DNA from 2 places in the Streptomyces sp. NBC_00523 genome. Region 1 is predicted to be linked to the other one. Evidence: riboswitches for the same ligand, from Rfam matches in the RefSeq annotation. Region 1 holds a riboswitch; the other holds the start of a gene.
The links. Region 1 has a riboswitch for S-adenosylmethionine ahead of thrC (threonine synthase). Riboswitches for the same ligand answer to the same signal wherever they lie in the genome.

Region 1 (4,406 bases):
GGGCCTCACCGGCCCGGTCCAAAATTCTGTCACTCTCACCTGGAGAGTGCTAAGCCCAATGATTAGCACTCGACCCCCGAGAGTGCAAGCGCCCCCGGCCGGAGTGTGGACAACCCCGGCGACCCCAGGACGCACCTGGGCAACGCGAAGGGCCCGTACCCCTAGGTACGGACCCTTCGTACGTGCGTGGCGTCGCGGCCGACGTGCCGTGCCGGGCTCAGCCGACGGCGAGCTTGACCATGTCCGCCTGCGGCCCCTTCTGGCCCTGCGAGATCTCGAACTCGACCCGCTGACCTTCTTCGAGGGTGCGGTACCCGTCCATCTGGATCGCGCTGTAGTGGACGAATACATCCGCACCACCGTCGACCGCGATGAAGCCGTACCCCTTCTCCGCGTTGAACCACTTGACGGTGCCCTGAGCCATGCCTAACTCCCCTGTAACGTGTGTGCGCCGAAGCGCGTCGACCGCGGCTGAATGTATCTGCCCAACTGCCCTGTGCAACAGGTCAATCGGACGACAATTCTGCGCAGCGCCGATCGCCCGAATATGAGGAATTCATGAGTTTGCGGGGCAAGTCGGGCCCGACAAAGGCGACTTAAGGCGCAAGAGGCGCAGGCACATTGGCTGCTTCTGATCGTGGCGCGGCGCATTCTCATATGCGAGGGGCACGGGCAGCGAAGGGGACTTCCCACACTCTACCCCGCTCAACCATGCAGAATTGCCCCCTCCGCTTCTCTCGCGGAGGGGGCAATTGCGGTGACGCTACGGAGCTTTGGGCTCAGCAGCCGCCGGCCACCGCGGGGATGATCGAGACGCCGGCACCGTCCGGGGTGGCCGCGTCCAGGCCGCCTTCAAAACGCACGTCGTCGTCGTTGACGTACACGTTGACGAAGCGGCGCAGCTTGCCCTGGTCGTCCAGCACGCGGGCGGCGATGCCCGGGTGGTCCTTCTCCAGCGAGGCGATGACCTCGGAGAGGGTCGCACCCTCGGCCGGAACCTCGGCCTGGCCGCCGGTGTAGGTGCGGAGGATGGTGGGAATGCGGACCTTGACGCTCATGGCGGTGCCTTCCTGAAGTCTCGGGTGGTCAGCTGGTGGCGAGTCCGGCGGCGCGGAAGGCGTCCAGGCTCGGGCGGATCGTGGCGGTCGCCTGCGAGGTGTCGGCCACCGCGTCCAGCGTCTTGAGGCCGTCACCCGTGTTCAGGACGACGGTGGTGAGCGCCGGGTCGAGCAGGCCCGCGTCGATCAGCTTCTTCGTCACGCCGACCGTCACCCCGCCCGCCGTCTCGGCGAAGATGCCCTCGGTGCGGGCCAGCAGCTTGATCGCGTCCACGACCTGCTCGTCGTTGACGTCCTCGACGGCGCCGCCGGTGCGGCGGGCGATGTCCAGGACGTACGGGCCGTCGGCCGGGTTGCCGATCGCGAGGGACTTGGCGATCGTGTTCGGCTTCTGCGGGCGGACCACGTCGTGACCGGCCTTGAAGGCGGTGGAGACCGGGGAGCAGCCCTCGGCCTGGGCGCCGAAGATCTTGTACGGCTTGTCCTCGACCAGGCCGAGCTTGATCAGCTCCTGGAGGCCCTTGTCGATCTTCGTGAGCTGCGAGCCGGACGCGATCGGGATGACGATCTGGTCGGGCAGCTGCCAGCCGAGCTGCTCGCAGATCTCGTACGCGAGCGTCTTGGAACCCTCGCCGTAGTACGGACGCAGGTTGACGTTGACGAACCCCCAGCCCTCGCCCAGCGGGTCGCCGATGAGCTCGGAGCAGAAGCGGTTGACGTCGTCGTAGTTGCCCTCGATGCCGACCAGCTCACCGCCGTACACCGCGGCCATGACGACCTTGCCCTGCTCCAGGTCGTGCGGGATGAACACGCAGGAGCGCAGGCCGGCCCGCGAGGCGGCGGCGCCGACCGCACCGGCGAGGTTGCCGGTCGAGGAGCAGGAGAGCGTGGTGAAGCCGAAGGCGCGGGCGGCCTCGACGGCGATGGCGACGACGCGGTCCTTGAAGGAGTGCGTCGGGTTGCCGGAGTCGTCCTTCACGTACAGGCCGCCGGTCACACCCAGCTCGCGGGCGAGGTTGTCGGCCTTGACCAGCTTGGTGAAGCCGGGGTTGAGATTGGGCTTGTCGGCCACATCGGCGGGCACCGGCAGCAGCGGCGCGTAACGCCAGATGTTGTTCGGGCCGGCCTCGATGCGCTTCTTCAGCTCGTCGGAGGAGCCGCTCGGCAGGTCGTACGCCACTTCGAGCGGCCCGAAACAGGACGCGCAGGCGAAAAGGGGACCGAGTGCGAACCGTTCACCGCACTCGCGACAGGAAAGTGCCGCGGCGGGACCCAGGTCCACAGAGGATTCGGTGTGTGCTGCGACGGTTTCAACAGCCATGATGGCGAGGCCCTTTCTCCTCATCTTCCTCACGGCGCGTTTCGCCGCGAGACGGAATTGGCACCTTCCCCACCTGACCTCGCGGTCGGCGGGAGGGTTGCCGGGACTTCAACGGGCCGTTCCCTCTGTCCCTCTGGATGAGCGCTGTGGCAACGGATCTTGGATCCGCGCGTTTGTCGGCGGACCGACCCCGGCATGTGATGGCCGTCCGCGTTGTTCAAGACTGTAACCGAAGGACCGGACGGGTGAGATAGCCGTCCGTACCGCGAGATGGATCACATACAGGGAGTATCGACCGTGCTCGAAGAGGTCGAACGCTGGCTGACCAGGCGTTCCTGGTCAGCCGCCGACCACCCGCCGGGGAGTGCGCGGGCCGCCGCGAACGGTACGGGCGTGAGCGTCGTTCTACCGGCCCTCAACGAGGCCGCGACCGTCGGCGACATCGTCGCCACGATCCGGCGCGAGCTGATGGAGCGCATTCCGCTGGTGGACGAGCTGGTCGTGATCGACTCGGGCTCCACGGACGCCACCGCCGAGGTCGCCCGGCGCGCGGGCGCCCGGGTCGTCCACCGCGACGCGATCCTGCCCCGCCTCCCCGCTCTCCCCGGCAAGGGCGAGGTGCTGTGGCGGTCGCTCCTGGTGACCAGCGGCGACATCCTGTGCTTCATCGACGCGGACCTGAAGGACTTCTCGGCGGACTTCGTCTCCGGCATCGTCGGCCCGCTCCTCGCCCACCCCGAGGTGCAGTTCGTCAAGGCGATGTACGACCGTCCGCTCGGCGAGCTGCCCGGCCAGGGCGGCCGCGTCACCGAGCTGGTGGCCCGCCCCCTGCTGAACCTCCACTGGCCGCTGCTCGCGGGCTTCGTCCAGCCCCTGGGCGGCGAGTACGCCGTACGCCGCTCACTCCTGGAGCGGCTGCCCTTCCCGGTCGGTTACGGGGTCGAGCTCGGCCTGCTCGTGGACGCGCTGCACACCGTGGGCCTCGACGCCCTCGCCCAGGTGGACGTCGGCGTCCGCGTCCACCGCCACCAGGACGGCCAGGCGCTCGGCCGGATGGCCGCCGCGATCTACCGCACCGCGCAGGTGCGGCTCTCCCGCGGCCATCTGGTGCGCCCCTCGCTGACCCAGTACGAACGCGGACCGGACGGGTTCGTACCGCGCACGTACCCCGTCGACACGCAGGAGAGGCCGCCCATGTGCGAGATCGAGGAGTACGTGGCACGCCGCGCGGCCTGATCACGACCCCCACGCCGTCCGGCTTCGTACGTTTGGACGGATCGGGTTCGGGCTAGATTCCGGCCATGGTCTCCGAGCACGCCCCCCAGCCCGCTGCCCAGGTCCTCGTCGCGTCCAACCGCGGCCCCGTCTCGTACGCCGTGGGCGACGACGGCACCCTCGAAGCGAAACGGGGCGGGGGCGGACTCGTCTCCGGCCTCAGCGCCGTGGACGACAAGATGTGGGTCTGCGCCGCCCTCGGCGACGGCGACCGCGAGGCGGTGCGCCGGGGGGTCGGCGAGCCGGGCGTCCGGATGCTCGACATCGACGCCGGGGTGCACGCCGACGCGTACAACGGCATCGCCAACTCCGTGCTGTGGTTCGTCCACCACATGCTGTACCAGACGCCCGTCGAGCCCGTCTTCGACGCGGAGTTCCGCAGGCAGTGGGCCTCCTTCGAGACGTACAACCGGGCCTTCGCCGAGGCGCTGGCCGAGGAGGCGGGCGAGGGCGCGGCCGTCCTGGTGCAGGACTACCACCTCTCGCTGGTCCCCGGCATGCTCCGCGAGCTCCGCCCCGACCTGCGGATCGGCCACTTCTCGCACACCCCGTGGGCGCCCGTCGACTACTTCCGGCTGCTCCCCGACGACATCGCCGAACAGCTGCTGCGCGGCATCCTCGGCGCCGACCGCGCCGCCTTCCTGACCCGCCGCTGGGCGGACGCCTTCATCAGCTGCTGCACGGAGATCCTGGGCGGCACCGGCCGCACCCGCATCGGCGTCCACGGTCTGGGCGCCGACGCCGGATTCCTG
Region 2 (4,406 bases), 2.1 Mb from region 1:
GGCGAGGCGGTCTGTCCCGTTCGCTCCGTTTGCGTCATGCTCTGTTCATGATCGATCGGCGGGCCGCGGCGGGCAGGCTCCTGCGCGCGGCGACTTCGGGCGGGCCACCGGTGACGTACGCCCTCATCGCCCTGTGCTGCGCGGTCTTCCTGATCAGCCCGCTCTCCGGATTCGTCCCGGTGCGCGGCGGCGCCGACGCGCTGCTCGCCGCGCAGGCGGGCTACTTCGAGCGGTGGGGCGTGATCCCGAGCGAGCTGTGGGACGGCTCGGCGCACGCGCTGCTCACCCCGTTCACCGCGCTGTTCGTGCACGGCAGCTGGCTGCACCTGCTGGGCAACATGCTGTTCCTGTACGTGTTCGGCGCGATGGCCGAGGAACGCATGGGGCACACCGAGTTCGCCCTGTTCTACCTGGGCTGCGGCTATCTGGCGCTGCTCGCGTACGCCGCCGCGCACGCCACGTCCGACCAGACGCTCGTCGGCGCCTCGGGGGCGATCTCGGCGGTGCTCGGGGCGTTCCTCTACCTCTTCCCCCGGGCCCGGGTGACCAGCGTCTTCCCGTTCCTGCTGTTCCTGCCGCTGCGCTTCCCCGCGTGGGTGGTGCTGATCTTCTGGTTCGTGCTCCAGTGGCTGGCCGCCGAGGGCGCGGGAAGCGGCCCGGGCGTGGCGTACCTGGCCCACGTCGTCGGCTTCGCGACCGGCTTCCTGTACGCCTGGGGCCGCTACAGGCGCGACACCGGAGGCCCTAGAGTGAAGTCTCCAGCCACGGCCACCGAGGGAGAAACACAGCCGTGATCACCGCGATCGTGCTCATCAAAACCAGCGTGGACCGGATTCCCGAGATCGCCGAGGCCATCGCCGCGCTGGACAGCGTCAGCGAGGTCTTCTCGGTCACCGGCACCTACGACCTGATCGCCATGGTCCGGGTGGCCAAGCACGACGACCTGGCCGAGGTCATCCCCGGCCGGATCAGCAAGATCCCGGGCGTCGAGGGGACCGACACCCACGTGGCCTTCCGCACGTACTCGCAGCACGACCTGGAGGCCGCGTTCTCCATCGGCCTGGACGCGTAACGGCATACGCCGAAGCCGGGTACGGATCCCGTACCCGGCAGACCCACCGGTCCGTCAGACCTGGGCAGCGCCCCGGTCCGGCACGCAACGGCCGTCCTCGGTGCGGTACTTCCAGCGCGCCCCGTCGCTCACCAGCTCGCGGACCGCGCGCAGGAAGCGCTCGACGTGCTCGTCCGGGGTCCCGGCGCCGAAGCTGACCCGGATCGCGTTCAGGGACCGCTCGCCCGGCTCCGCCTCCGGCGCGCCGCACTCCCCCGCCTCGCCCGGGTCGCTGCCGAGCAGGGTGCGCACGAGCGGGTGGGCGCAGAAGAGGCCGTCGCGCACCCCGATGCCGTACTCGGCGGAGAGCGCGGCGGCGAAGTGCGAGCTGTTCCAGCCCTCCACCACGAACGAGATCACGCCGACCCTCGGCGCGTCGTCGCCGAACAGCGAGAGCACCTTCACCTCGGGGACCTCGGCCAGCCCCGCCAGGACCTCGCGGACGAGGTGCTGCTCGCGGGCGACCAGCCGGTCGAATCCGGCCTCGGTGAGCGCCTTGCAGGCGGAGGCGATGGAGTAGACGCCGATGACGTTGGGCGAACCGGCCTCGTGGCGGGCGGCCGTGGTGTGCCACTCGACGTCCACCCCGCCGTCCGCGCGCCGGGCCACCGTGCGGGACGCGCCGCCGCCGGCCAGGTACGGCTCGGCGTCGCACAGCCAGTCGGCCCGGCCGGCCAGGACGCCCGAGCCGAACGGCGCGTACAGCTTGTGCCCGGAGAAGGCGACCCAGTCCACGTCCAGCTCGGCGATGTCCACGGGGTGGTGCGGGGCGAGCTGGGCGGCGTCCAGGACGATCCGGGCACCGTGCGCGTGCGCGGCGGCGGCCAGCTCCCGTACGGGCCACAGCTCGCCGGTCACGTTGGAGGCGCCGGTGACGCAGACCAGCGCGGAGCCGTGGGGCTCCCGGTCCGCGAGGGCCGCCTCCAGCGTGGCGACGGCCTGGGCGGGGGTGCGCGGGGCGTTCAGGTAGGTGACGCGGGCGTCGCGCCAGGGCAGCAGCGAGGCGTGGTGCTCGGTCTCGAAGACGAACACCTGGCAGTCGGCGGGCAGCGCGGCGGCCAGCAGGTTCAGCGAGTCCGTGGTGGACCGGGTGAAGACCACCTGGTCCTCGGGGCGGCAGCCCAGGAACTCCGCCACGGTGGCCCGGCTGGACTCGAAGAGGTCCGTGGAGAGCTGCGAGAGGTACCCGGCGCCCCGGTGCACGCTGCCGTAGTACGGGGCGTACGCGGCCACGTCGTCCCAGACCCGCTTCAGCGCCGGGGCGCTCGCCGCGTAGTCCAGCGCCGCGTAGCCGACCTCACCGCCGGTGACCAGCGGGACGAGGACATCCTCGCCCAGAACCGGCAGCGGGGCACAAAGCGACTGGTCGGCGGCAGCGGTGAAGACAGACATGGCGAACTCCCGTAACAGGCAGGCGAATTCCGCGTACCGGCACAGACGCGGCAGCACGGAGTGAAAGAAGAGGGGTGTGCGGAGAAGGGCCTCGGGCCCTAACGCATTCGCTTGCTCACAAGAGGCTCCCTGGGGACCAAGGACCCCACGGGTGGACGTCACGCGACGTCGAGGGGTCCGCGCTTGCCGCAGACCTCGCTGCCTGCGGCCTGGTCTTCACCCGGGGCACCCCGCCACGGACGGAGGGTTGCCGGACAGCGGGCCGGGGCCGTAGTCGCTGTCACTCATGACCTGCCCAGCATCTTGCCATACCTACGGGAACGCGCAAGGCGCAGTCCGCGATCCGGACTGCGCCCTGCCGCACATCGACGCGCTCACGCGTTGCTGGCGACGACCCATCTCTCCAGCGCCCGCCCGGCCGCACCCGAGTCGATCGACTCGGCGGCCTTCGCCATACCGGCCCGGATCTGCTCGGTGAGCGGCTCCTCGCCCGGATCCAGCGCGACCAGCGCCGCCGCCGAGTTGAGCAGCACGGCGTCCCGTACCGGACCGGTCTCCCCGGCCAGCAGCCGGCGCGCCACATCCGCGTTGTACGAGGCGTCGGCGCCGCGCAGCGCCTCCACCGGGACCAGCTCGACGCCCACGTCGCGCGGGTCGAAGCTCTCCTCGCGGACCACACCGTCCCGGGCCACCCAGACCCGCGAGGTCGCCGTGGTGGTGAGCTCGTCCAGGCCGTCGTCGCCCCGGAAGACCAGGGCGGAGTTGCCGCGCTCGGCGAGGACGCCCGCGACGATGGGGGCCATGCGCAGATCGGCCACCCCGATCGCCTGGGAGCGCACCCTGGCCGGGTTGGTGAGCGGGCCCAGGATGTTGAACGTGGTCGGCGCGCCCAGCTCCGCACGCGCCTTGGCCGCGTGGCGCAGTGCGGGGTGGAACTTCACCGCGAAGCAGAAGGTGATGCCCGCCTCCTCGGCCACCTCCACCACGCGCCGGGGAGCCAGCTCCAGGTTGACGCCGAGCTTGCCGAGCACGTCGGACGAGCCGCTGGCCGAGGAGGAGGCGCGGCTGCCGTGCTTGACGACCTTCGCCCCGGTGCCGGCCACGACGATCGCGGACATCGTGGAGATGTTGACGGTCTTCGCCATGTCGCCGCCGGTGCCGACGATGTCCACGGTGCGGCCGGGCACCTCGATGGTCGTGGCGTGCTCGTACATCGCGCGGACCAGGCCGGAGACCTCGGTGACCGTCTCGCCCTTGGCGCGCAGGGCGACCGCGAATCCGGCGATCTGCACGTCGGTCGCCTCGCCGCTCATGATGCGGTCCATGGCCCAGGCGGTGGCGTCGGCGCCCAGGTCCTCGCCGCGCAGCAGGGGGGTCAGCACGCCGGGCCAGGAGAAGGCCGCCACGCTGTCGCCGCCGTCCGGGGTCACAACGTTCATGGTCCGCTCCTGGGGTCCACAGCCGATAAGGGATCGGCTCCACCCTATCGAGCCCCCGGGACGGCAAAGAGCCCCGTCCAGCGAATGGACGGGGCTCTCGCCGTGGCGATCAGAACGGGTGATCAGTGGTGGCCGTGGCCGCTGGTGATCTCCTTGTACTCCTCGGCGGTGGGCTTGGCGATCTGGCTGTCCTCGCCGTACAGGCTCTTGCTGAGCCGCGCCCGGACCTTGGTGATCCTGGAGACCTTGCGCTCCACACCGTTCTCGTCGACCGTCGGGCCGATCTCGAGCGGCTGGTACTGCTCGTGCGCGGTGAGGGCGTACCGGGCCTCCGGCGACAGCGGCTCGTGGACCTCCACGAACTCACCGTGCGGCAGGCGCTTGATGAGCCCGGACTCGCGGCCGTGCAGCACCTTCTCCTTGTCACGGCGCTGAAGGCCGAGGCAGATCCGCCGGGTCGCGAC

Region 2: another riboswitch for S-adenosylmethionine. It lies ahead of OHS17_RS08785 (aminotransferase class V-fold PLP-dependent enzyme); the one in region 1 lies ahead of thrC (threonine synthase).

Annotation. Positions count from the first base shown of each region.
Region 1 covers NZ_CP107836.1:4,039,585-4,043,990, reverse strand. The annotation lists gene OHS17_RS18305 (cold-shock protein) at 218-424, opposite strand; gene OHS17_RS18300 (MoaD/ThiS family protein) at 780-1,058, opposite strand; gene thrC (threonine synthase) at 1,087-2,379, opposite strand; SAM riboswitch class I at 2,397-2,523, opposite strand; gene OHS17_RS18290 (glucosyl-3-phosphoglycerate synthase) at 2,677-3,615, shown strand; gene OHS17_RS18285 (alpha,alpha-trehalose-phosphate synthase (UDP-forming)) at 3,681-4,406, shown strand, end outside.
Region 2 covers NZ_CP107836.1:1,945,506-1,949,911, forward strand. The annotation lists gene OHS17_RS08775 (rhomboid family intramembrane serine protease) at 48-794, shown strand; gene OHS17_RS08780 (Lrp/AsnC family transcriptional regulator) at 791-1,072, shown strand; gene OHS17_RS08785 (aminotransferase class V-fold PLP-dependent enzyme) at 1,127-2,503, opposite strand; SAM riboswitch class IV at 2,678-2,795, opposite strand; gene trpD (anthranilate phosphoribosyltransferase) at 2,878-3,942, opposite strand; gene qcrB (cytochrome bc1 complex cytochrome b subunit) at 4,065-4,406, opposite strand, start outside.